2 regions of the Sediminispirochaeta bajacaliforniensis DSM 16054 genome follow, and region 2 is predicted to be linked to the other one. Evidence: riboswitches for the same ligand, from Rfam matches in the RefSeq annotation. Region 2 holds a riboswitch; the other holds the start of a gene.

Region 1 (4,215 bases), on a different contig from region 2:
GGAGCGGAGAGGCCCTGTGCAGGTGCTCCGAATACAAAACCGTTTCCGATCAGCCAGTCGATCGCATTGCCCGACTGATCCATCATGTAATCGATTGCCCATTCCTTTGCATCGCCCTCGGTATAGTTCATCCAGTCGGCTTTTAAAACGGCTGGGTCCACATAGTTCCTACCGCCATTCTTTTTTACAAAAGAGGGGGGATTAACCGACATCGGAGATGAGGTAACGGAGCTGGTCCCACCGAATTTTCCGGCCTTATCAATGGCAAGGATGTGCACCTTGGAAGGATCATTCTCGGCGGCCGCGTATAATGCTTCTGCCGCCCGTACCGCCGTGGCGCATCCGGATCCTCCCATTCCAATAACCAGAAGATCGGTATCGATCGTCTCTTCCTGATCCTTCAGGGCCGGAGTCGAATAGAAGGCCGCTACCAGATTTTTATCTCCACCGGCGGCCGTAATGGCCTGTTTCAGGCACGCCTCCGTGGCAGCCTTGATTGCGCTACAGGAAGCGGTAGCACCGGTTATGCTGTCGATCTTAACGGATTGGTGTTCTATCATGCGGGGAATCAGAAGATCTATTGCACTCTGAAGGATCGGGCCGGTCTCGAAATTTTCGAGAAGGTGTATGGTCTTCATCCTGTTATCCGCAATTTCCACCGAAAGATTGACTTTATTATTGGTAGAAAATCCCCATGCCGATGCTGTATAGCTCCCATCCGCCATCTTGACATCTTCGAGGTCTATCGCCTGGGCACCAGAAGCCTGAGCCAAACAGTCCTGCACCGCGGCCTTGACCGCCTCGGATGTATGAGAGGCCCCAGATACAACATCCACATCGGCCGACTGACTTTCGAGGATGGCCTCCTTGAGAGGCTCTAAAGCAGCCTGGCCCACGGCCGGTGTCTCATCATCCCCTTTTATGGTGATATTTGCAATCTTGCCTTTATCAATGTTCAGAGTAACGGCGATATCTCCACCGAAGCCCTTCTCTACCGAACTATAGCTCCCGTCGCTTAGTTTACTTTTGGAAGGCTGGCAGCCAAGCAAAATAAGTGCAGCAAGAAGACCAGCAAAAAGATGCTTACATTTCATTTTTCCCTCCGTGATTCGTATATGAGCATATAGATAAAAAAAACTCGATAAACTATATACCCTATGAAAACGAATATCCATTACGATGCCGAATAATGAGGAATAGAAACTAAAAAAAGCTTGTATATAATACGACATTATAATACGATATATATCATATTAATATAGAGGTGTTTTTATGAATATATCAAAAGTCATCTGCGGCAATTACTCCTATCAGCTGTATAGCTTCGAGTATTTTCTTGAATCAATGAAACGACTGGAACAAAAAGAGATAGAACTTTGGGGGGCAGGACCACATCTATTTCAAGACGACTTTTCAGATGCTATGATAAAATCGTTATCAAAAAAAATCAAAACCTATAACCTAAGTGTCATTTGTTATACCCCGGAACAATGTATGTATCCGATAAATATTGCATCAAGTGACCCTGTTATCAGAAAACGCAGTATAGCGTATCTTATACGATCCATCGAAATAGCATCTCAAATAGAATCACCAAAGACCTTAGTCACTACGGGACAGGGATATCGAGATGAAAGCAAAGAGGATGCATGGGATCGCTGTGTTGAAGCACTATCCATATTAGGCCGAAAAGCAGAACAGCTGGGTGTAACCATTGTGTTTGAACATCTAACGAAAACAACAACCAACCTATGCCTGAAAGCACGAGATGTCGATCGTATGCTGAAAGAGGTCGGAATGAAAAATGTTGTCGGAATGATTGATGTCGATATGGCGGCCCGGCTGCATGAGGGGGTGCGCGACTATTTCGAACTCATGGGGAAATCGATTCAGCATGTCCACTTCGTCGATGGAAATCCGGGAGGACATCTTGCGATAGGAGATGGGATACTTCCTATGGATTCTTATATTGCTGATTTAAACGCATACGGCTATGACGGCTATCTGACCATGGAAATCCTCCATGATTCTTATCATCTGGACCCGGAAGCAGCCTATGCGAAAAGTCTGGAGTGGTGCAGAAATCACCAATACCTTTTTTCAAGGTGAACCGACGATTGCGTTGACTTTTCTTTCAGCCACATCTATCATTGTATGTATACAACACCTTGGGGTGCCGGAATTGGCCGGCTGAGATGGAAACCCTCGAAGTTTCCGACCCATGAACCTGATCCGGATAATGCCGGCGGAGGAAAGCGTGAGGTTGATTCATCCATCATCCATTCATTAATCCCTAGCCAGCCGGATCTCGTAGATAAGGAGATCCCATGAAACATCTTCTCTCCATTGCAGGAAGCGACTGCTCGGGGGGCGCGGGCATTCAGGCCGACTTGAAGGCCTTCAGCGCCAACGGCGTCTACGGCATGACGGTCATCACCGCCATAACAGCCCAAAACACCCGGGGAGTCAGGGCAGTCAGGGCCATGGACCCCGACATTGTCACCGCCCAGATCGATGCGGTCTTTTCAGACATCCGTGTCGACGGGGTAAAAATCGGTATGCTTGCCGAAGGCCCTATCATCGAAGCGGTTGCCGCGGCGCTGCGCAGATGGAAACCGCCGATTACGGTTCTCGACCCGGTTATGGTGGCAAAATCGGGACACCGCCTTCTGACAGAAGAGGCCGAAAGGCTTCTGACTGAGGAGCTGCTCCCCCTTGCGGACCTCATCACTCCCAATATCCCCGAAGCCCTGAAACTTGCATACGCAGGACAGACGCAGACACAGGCGGAAGGAGCCGAACAAAACGAAAACCTGTCGGAACAGGAACGCGAAAGGCTCGCCCTTGAGATTTTGAAGCGGGGTGCAAGGGCCGTTCTGATCAAGGGAGGGCACGCGGACGATCCCGACCGTTCTGTCGATCTCTTGGCAGATGGTAAGGGCTTTCGCCGTTTCGAGGCCGGGCGCCTTGATGCACACCACACACACGGTACGGGATGTTCCCTCTCCAGCGCCCTTGCGGCCTTTCTCGCCCGGGGATTCAGCCTCGAAGCGGCAGTAGAAAGGGCAAAGGCATATGTGACCGAAGGCATAGCCCACGGTATAGCCATCGGCGGTGGCTGCGGCCCCATCCATCACTTTTACGCCCTCTACGGCGGAGAGGAGCTACAGCCATGAATACAAGTACCAGAGACCATACAACAATCGGCTCTCCCCAGCTTGCCCTCCTCTGGTTCGGTGCGGCAATCTCCCTGGCCGAGATTCTCACCGGGGCCCTCTACCGCGGCATGGGAACAGGAGGGGCGCTTGCGGCAATCATAGGCGGCCATCTTTTGGGAGGAATAGCATTTTTCGCCGTCGGCTGGATCTCCTGGAAAGAGCATAAGGATGCCATCGCCATTGCGGACAGCACCCTGGGGAGGCCGGGAGTAACAAGCTTTGCCCTGGTAAACGCCCTTCAGCTTATTGGTTGGACAGCGGTGATGATCATCGCCGGAGCCGAGGGACTTGTTGCCGCGAGCAGCGCAGCCGGAATGACGATATCGCCTCCGGCCTCCCGGCTGCTGATAGGAGCGCTCCTGCTTATCTGGACCGCAGCTGGACGAAAGGGTATACGGGGCATCAATATGATTGCGGTGGCCCTTCTCCTGGTCCTTTCACTATTGTGGGCGATCAAGTTGATTACCCTTCCCGCAGGGGAAATTTCGGCCATTTCCAAAGCCCGGGAACCAGATTCCATAGCCTTTGGGAACATGCTGGAACTGGCGGTCCTCATGCCCCTTTCCTGGCTTCCCCTGATTGGGGACTACACCCGCAGCGCAAAACATGGCCGCAAAGGGGTATCGGCCGCAGCCGTCGGCTACTTTCTGGGAAGTTGCGGGATGTATCTGCTGGGGCTGCTTTCCGTCACCAAACTACCCGGCGCAGGGGCGGTTGAGAGCATGCTTGCCGTGGGAATGGGAGCGGGCGCCGCCTTCGTCGTCCTCCTATCCACGGTTACCACCGGTTTTCTCGACGTCCATTCTGCGGGAGTCTCCCTCCGCCTTGCCTTTCCCGCAATAGGAAGGCACGTGGCCCCCTTACTTGTTGGTTTCGCAGGTCTCATGCTTGCCATGCTGCTTCCCGGCGGCTGGTACGAAAGCTTTCTCTATCTTTTGGGCTCCCTCTTTGCCCCCTTCTTCGGGGTGATTTTCTGCCGCCGCCTCTTCTTTGCAAA
Region 2 (4,215 bases):
GGGAACGGACGTGAGCATGGGATATGCGACGGAGATGGCGAGATATCCACTTCCGAGGATGACGGTGGAAATGCTCATGGGAAGGCTTGCCGTCAGCTCAAACAACTTTGCCCGTTTTCCTCCCGAACGAACCGTGGCCAGGGCAAAGAGGGTGGCCGTCGGTATCGTGATAAGCAGGGTAAGTCCCGAAAGAAGAAGAGAACCGGCAATAGACCTCGCTGCAGTTATCGAGAAGGTGTCCGGTCCGGAGACGGCGAAGATTCCGGCGAACCAGCGGAGTGAGAAGCGGGGCGCAGCAAGGGGACCTTCCACCTCGAGAAATCCGCTGGCAACTACCCCGAGAAGTGGTCCTATAACAAGAATAACCATTGCAAGTCCGTATACCGCACCCAAAAGCCTGACCTTAGGATTCCTGCCCCGAACAATGCGATGATCCCGATCGGATGCTCCTATGCCTGTGAACCTGCTTTCCGTTCCAAAATTTAGTAAAAGAGGAAGGAGCGTAAGGCATGCTGCAATGAGCGCCACTCTCCCTGCTGCCTGTAGATCCAGATTGATTCTGGCAAGGCGGAAGATTTCCACTTCGATTGTCGTTGTTTTCGGGCCGCCGCCCAGTACCATGACGACTGCAAAACTTGAAAAGCAAAATAGGAAGACCAAAAGCATACTTGAAACAACTGCAGGCATCAGCTGGGGCAGGGTGATGGTCCTAAAGACTGCCGAGCGTTTTGCTCCCAGAAGCTGTGCAGCCTGCTCCTGCTTTTCGGGGATTGCCTCCCAGTGAGAGGCTACGATTCGAAGTACGACGGGGAAATTGTAAAAACCGTGGGCCAGAAGTATTCCTTTCAGCGAGTACAAGATTTTCAGCGGCGGTGTACCGCTACCGGTAAGCTGCATCAGAAAACGATTTATAATCCCGTTGTTGCCGAAAATCGTCACGAAGCCGAGTACGACCAGTATCGGTGGGATGACAAAGGGGACGACACTCAGGGACCTGAGAATCTTTTTTCCGGGAAAATCGCACCGGGCAATAAAATAGGCGCCGGGAAGCCCCATGGCAAGGGCGATAAGGGAACTCAAGAAGGCCTGAAGAAAGGTGAATCCGAGGATCCTCAGCAGATTTTCGTCCCGTACGCTAGCGAGAAGCGGTAGGAGGGAGATCTCCCCCGCCTCATTGATAAAGGCACCGGAAAGAATGGTGAGCAGGGGAATGAAAAAAAACAGGAATAGAAAGATAAGCCCCGGCAGCGCTGCCAAAGCAACACCGCCGCTTATGCTCCTGTTTCGGGAATCGTTATTCATTGCAGCAAGGCCTTGGTCCAGAGCTCAATCAGTGTATCGACGGTTTTGCCGTCCGGAGCAGGGTTGATCTGCAGCTGCTTATCGGGTTTGGGGGCAAGGCGGAAGGAATCGGGAAGTGGGGTCCCTTCTCTCACCGGATACATCCAGTTCGTCAAAGGGATCACTGCCTGTGCATCTTCGGAGATTAAGAAGTCGATGAAGGCCTCGGCCGCCTTTCTATGCTTTGTGCCTGCCACCACACCGGCCCCTTCGATTTGCATATAGTGACCTTCGGGAAAAATAAGGGCCTTGTATCGTTCCGTGCCTTCATATTCGAGATGATAGGGGGGGCTGGTGGTATAGCTGATCACCAGAGGAGCCTCGCCGCTGGTGAAGAGGCCGTAACCGGTGTCCCAGCTGGAGCTGACTGTAAGGATATTCGGGGCAAAGGCCTTCCAAAAGTCGAAAAGCTTGTCGCCGTAGATTTTTTCGCTCCACAGCAGAAGTCCCAGGCCGGGGGTGCTGGTTCTGGGGTCCATGATGATGATTTTTTCCTTAAACCGCGGGTCGGTAAGATCGGCAAAACTCTGGGGAGGATTTTCAAGGGCCTGGCTATCCCAAATGAAGGCAAAGTCGCTGTAATCGTAGGGGGTCAGGAGGTCGTCTTCGAATCTGAGAGAAGAATCGACCTTTTTAAGTTCCGGCGATGTGTAGGATCGAAAGATCCCCTCTTCTTCAGCCTTAGGAAAGAGGTTGTTGTCGATACCGATCGCCACATCGGCAACGGAGGCCTCTTTTTCGTTGATAAGCCGCTGGAGGGTCTGGCCCGCGTCTCCCGGTGCGACATAGTTTACCGTAATACCGCTTTGTTCGGTAAATTGTTTTGCGATCTCCGGACCTGGACCCCATTCGGAAATAAAACTGTCGTAGGTATAGACGGTAATCCCGTCTGTTTCTGGTTTGGTTCTTCCTACCATGATCGTTGCGATGAAAATCACGCCGATCACAGCAAGAAGGAGGGGAAGGTAACGTTTCATCTTCGTCTCCTGGTATAACGTGTCGGGTGAATCTGTGAGGGGCTTTGGACGGATACAGGACGCTCCCTTCGCCGGTATTAACCGGATCAGGTTCAACGGGTGTAATCTCAGGCTTTTCCCATCAGAGGAAAAACCACCCCACGCGATTCAGCTGTTATGATGGTATGATCCTACCGCTATGGTGTCAAGAGGGCAGGGCGGGGAAGCGAAGTAGGAAACTGGCACCCTCTCCCCTGCTGCTTTCCAGTGCCACGGTTCCGCCGTGGAGCAGCATGATGTGTTTCACAATGGCAAGCCCCAATCCTGTTCCTCCCATGTCTCGGCTACGAGCCTTTTCCACACGGTAAAATCGTTCGAAGATCCGTTCCTGATCCGCTTCGGGGATACCGGGACCGTTGTCCTGGACCTCTAATAATATGCGCCTATCCTCTTCTCTCTCGCAGCGAACCAGCACCACACTGCCTTCCGGACAGTATTTGACGGCATTATCCACGAGGTTGACCACAGCCTGTTCTATGAGGTGTCCGTTGCCGAGAATTTCCAGCTCGCGGTCACATTCCACATGAATATCGATTGATTTTTCGTCGGCCCTGCCTTGGCAAATGGAAATGGCTTCGTTTACCGGATGGCAGAGGGGGATTATTTCCATACCTATCCCCGACTCTTCATCATTCTGTTCAAGACGGCTCAGGGTTAAAAGGTCGTCAATGATATTTCCCAACCTCGTTGTCTGATTCTGTACGATGGTAAGGAATCGAAAAGCATTTTCCCTATCGTCTATGGCTCCGTCGAGGAGGGTTTCGACAAAGCCCTTGATGGAGGTAATCGGCGTCTTCAGCTCATGGGAAACATTGGCGACGAACTCTTTCCGCATTCGTTCAAGCTGTTTTAAGGTGGTGATATCGTTCATCACCAGGATAAGGCGTTGCTGCGGGTAGCGGCTATTCTTATCAGCCGTAACAGCCTCTATTGTTGATGCGTTGACCTGAAGGTGAATCTCCTTTGCTTCGCCCGGAATGACAAGGGAACATTGACGAACCCCACGTGCGACAAGGGCTTCCTGCGCAAAGGTATTGAGTTCTGTGTTTCTCATAACCTGAATGAGACTTTTACCGATAACCGGATCGTAAGAACTGCTCACAAGCCGTGCCGCAGCAGGGTTGATCTCGGTGATGACCAGGTTACGGTCGAGTACGATGACCGCTTCGTTCATGCCGGTCAGTACCGCTTCCAGCTCCTGCTTTTGGCGTGTTACCTCGTCGATTCTGCTTGTCAGAGCCTGCGCCATTTTTTGCAAGGCGTCTGCCGTGGTGACGATTTCGGCAGGGCCGTCGACATGAATCGGCTGAGAAAAATCGAACCGGGCGTATGCAGAAGCACTTTTGGATATGGCTGCAAGAGGTACGGTAATTTTTCGCGATACGGCCACCATGGCTGCAACGGCGAGCCCTAAAAGCAGGGCGGTGATGATCGTTATCGAGAGGGCCGCTGCGGCAAGCAGCTTTTTGACATTTGCTTCCGGGAGGCTCAGACGAAGGACCGCAATGACCTTCCCTGACGCATCATCGATGGGAAAGGCATAGTAAAGCATGGAAATTGCAAGGGTGGGGCTTTTCCTTAGGCTGAACGAGGCCTCTCCCCGTATCGCTTGCCGAATTTCCACTCGGTGTGCATGATTTTCCATCACCAAAGGGTCTTCATGGCTATCAGCGAAGACGAAACCGTTGGGCTTGATGAAGGTTACCCGGAAAGGGCTGGCCGGACCGATCTTTCGGGTTATCTCCTTGGCTTTCGCCTCCAGTTCTCCGTTTTCGAAAGGGAGGGCAGCAAGTAGAAGCTCTCCTGCAGTTTTCAGACGATGATACTGTTCTTTAAAGATCAGCTGCCTGAAATTCCT

Evidence for each region. A riboswitch is a leader RNA that binds a small molecule or an ion and turns the genes downstream of it on or off. The one in region 2 is predicted to bind thiamine pyrophosphate.
Region 1: another riboswitch for thiamine pyrophosphate. It lies ahead of thiD (bifunctional hydroxymethylpyrimidine kinase/phosphomethylpyrimidine kinase); the one in region 2 lies ahead of F459_RS0108735 (thiamine ABC transporter substrate-binding protein).

The regions. Positions count from the first base shown of each region.
Region 1 covers NZ_KB899420.1:58,060-62,274, forward strand. Annotated here, with positions in the region: gene F459_RS0114775 (FAD-binding protein) at 1-1,094, opposite strand, end outside; gene F459_RS0114780 (sugar phosphate isomerase/epimerase family protein) at 1,273-2,109, shown strand; TPP riboswitch at 2,160-2,272, shown strand; gene thiD (bifunctional hydroxymethylpyrimidine kinase/phosphomethylpyrimidine kinase) at 2,328-3,176, shown strand; gene F459_RS0114795 (cytosine permease) at 3,173-4,215, shown strand, end outside.
Region 2 covers NZ_KB899413.1:6,150-10,364, reverse strand. Annotated here, with positions in the region: gene F459_RS0108740 (ABC transporter permease) at 1-1,302, opposite strand, end outside; gene F459_RS0108735 (thiamine ABC transporter substrate-binding protein) at 1,299-2,318, opposite strand; TPP riboswitch at 2,364-2,469, opposite strand; gene F459_RS0108730 (ATP-binding protein) at 2,503-4,215, opposite strand, start outside.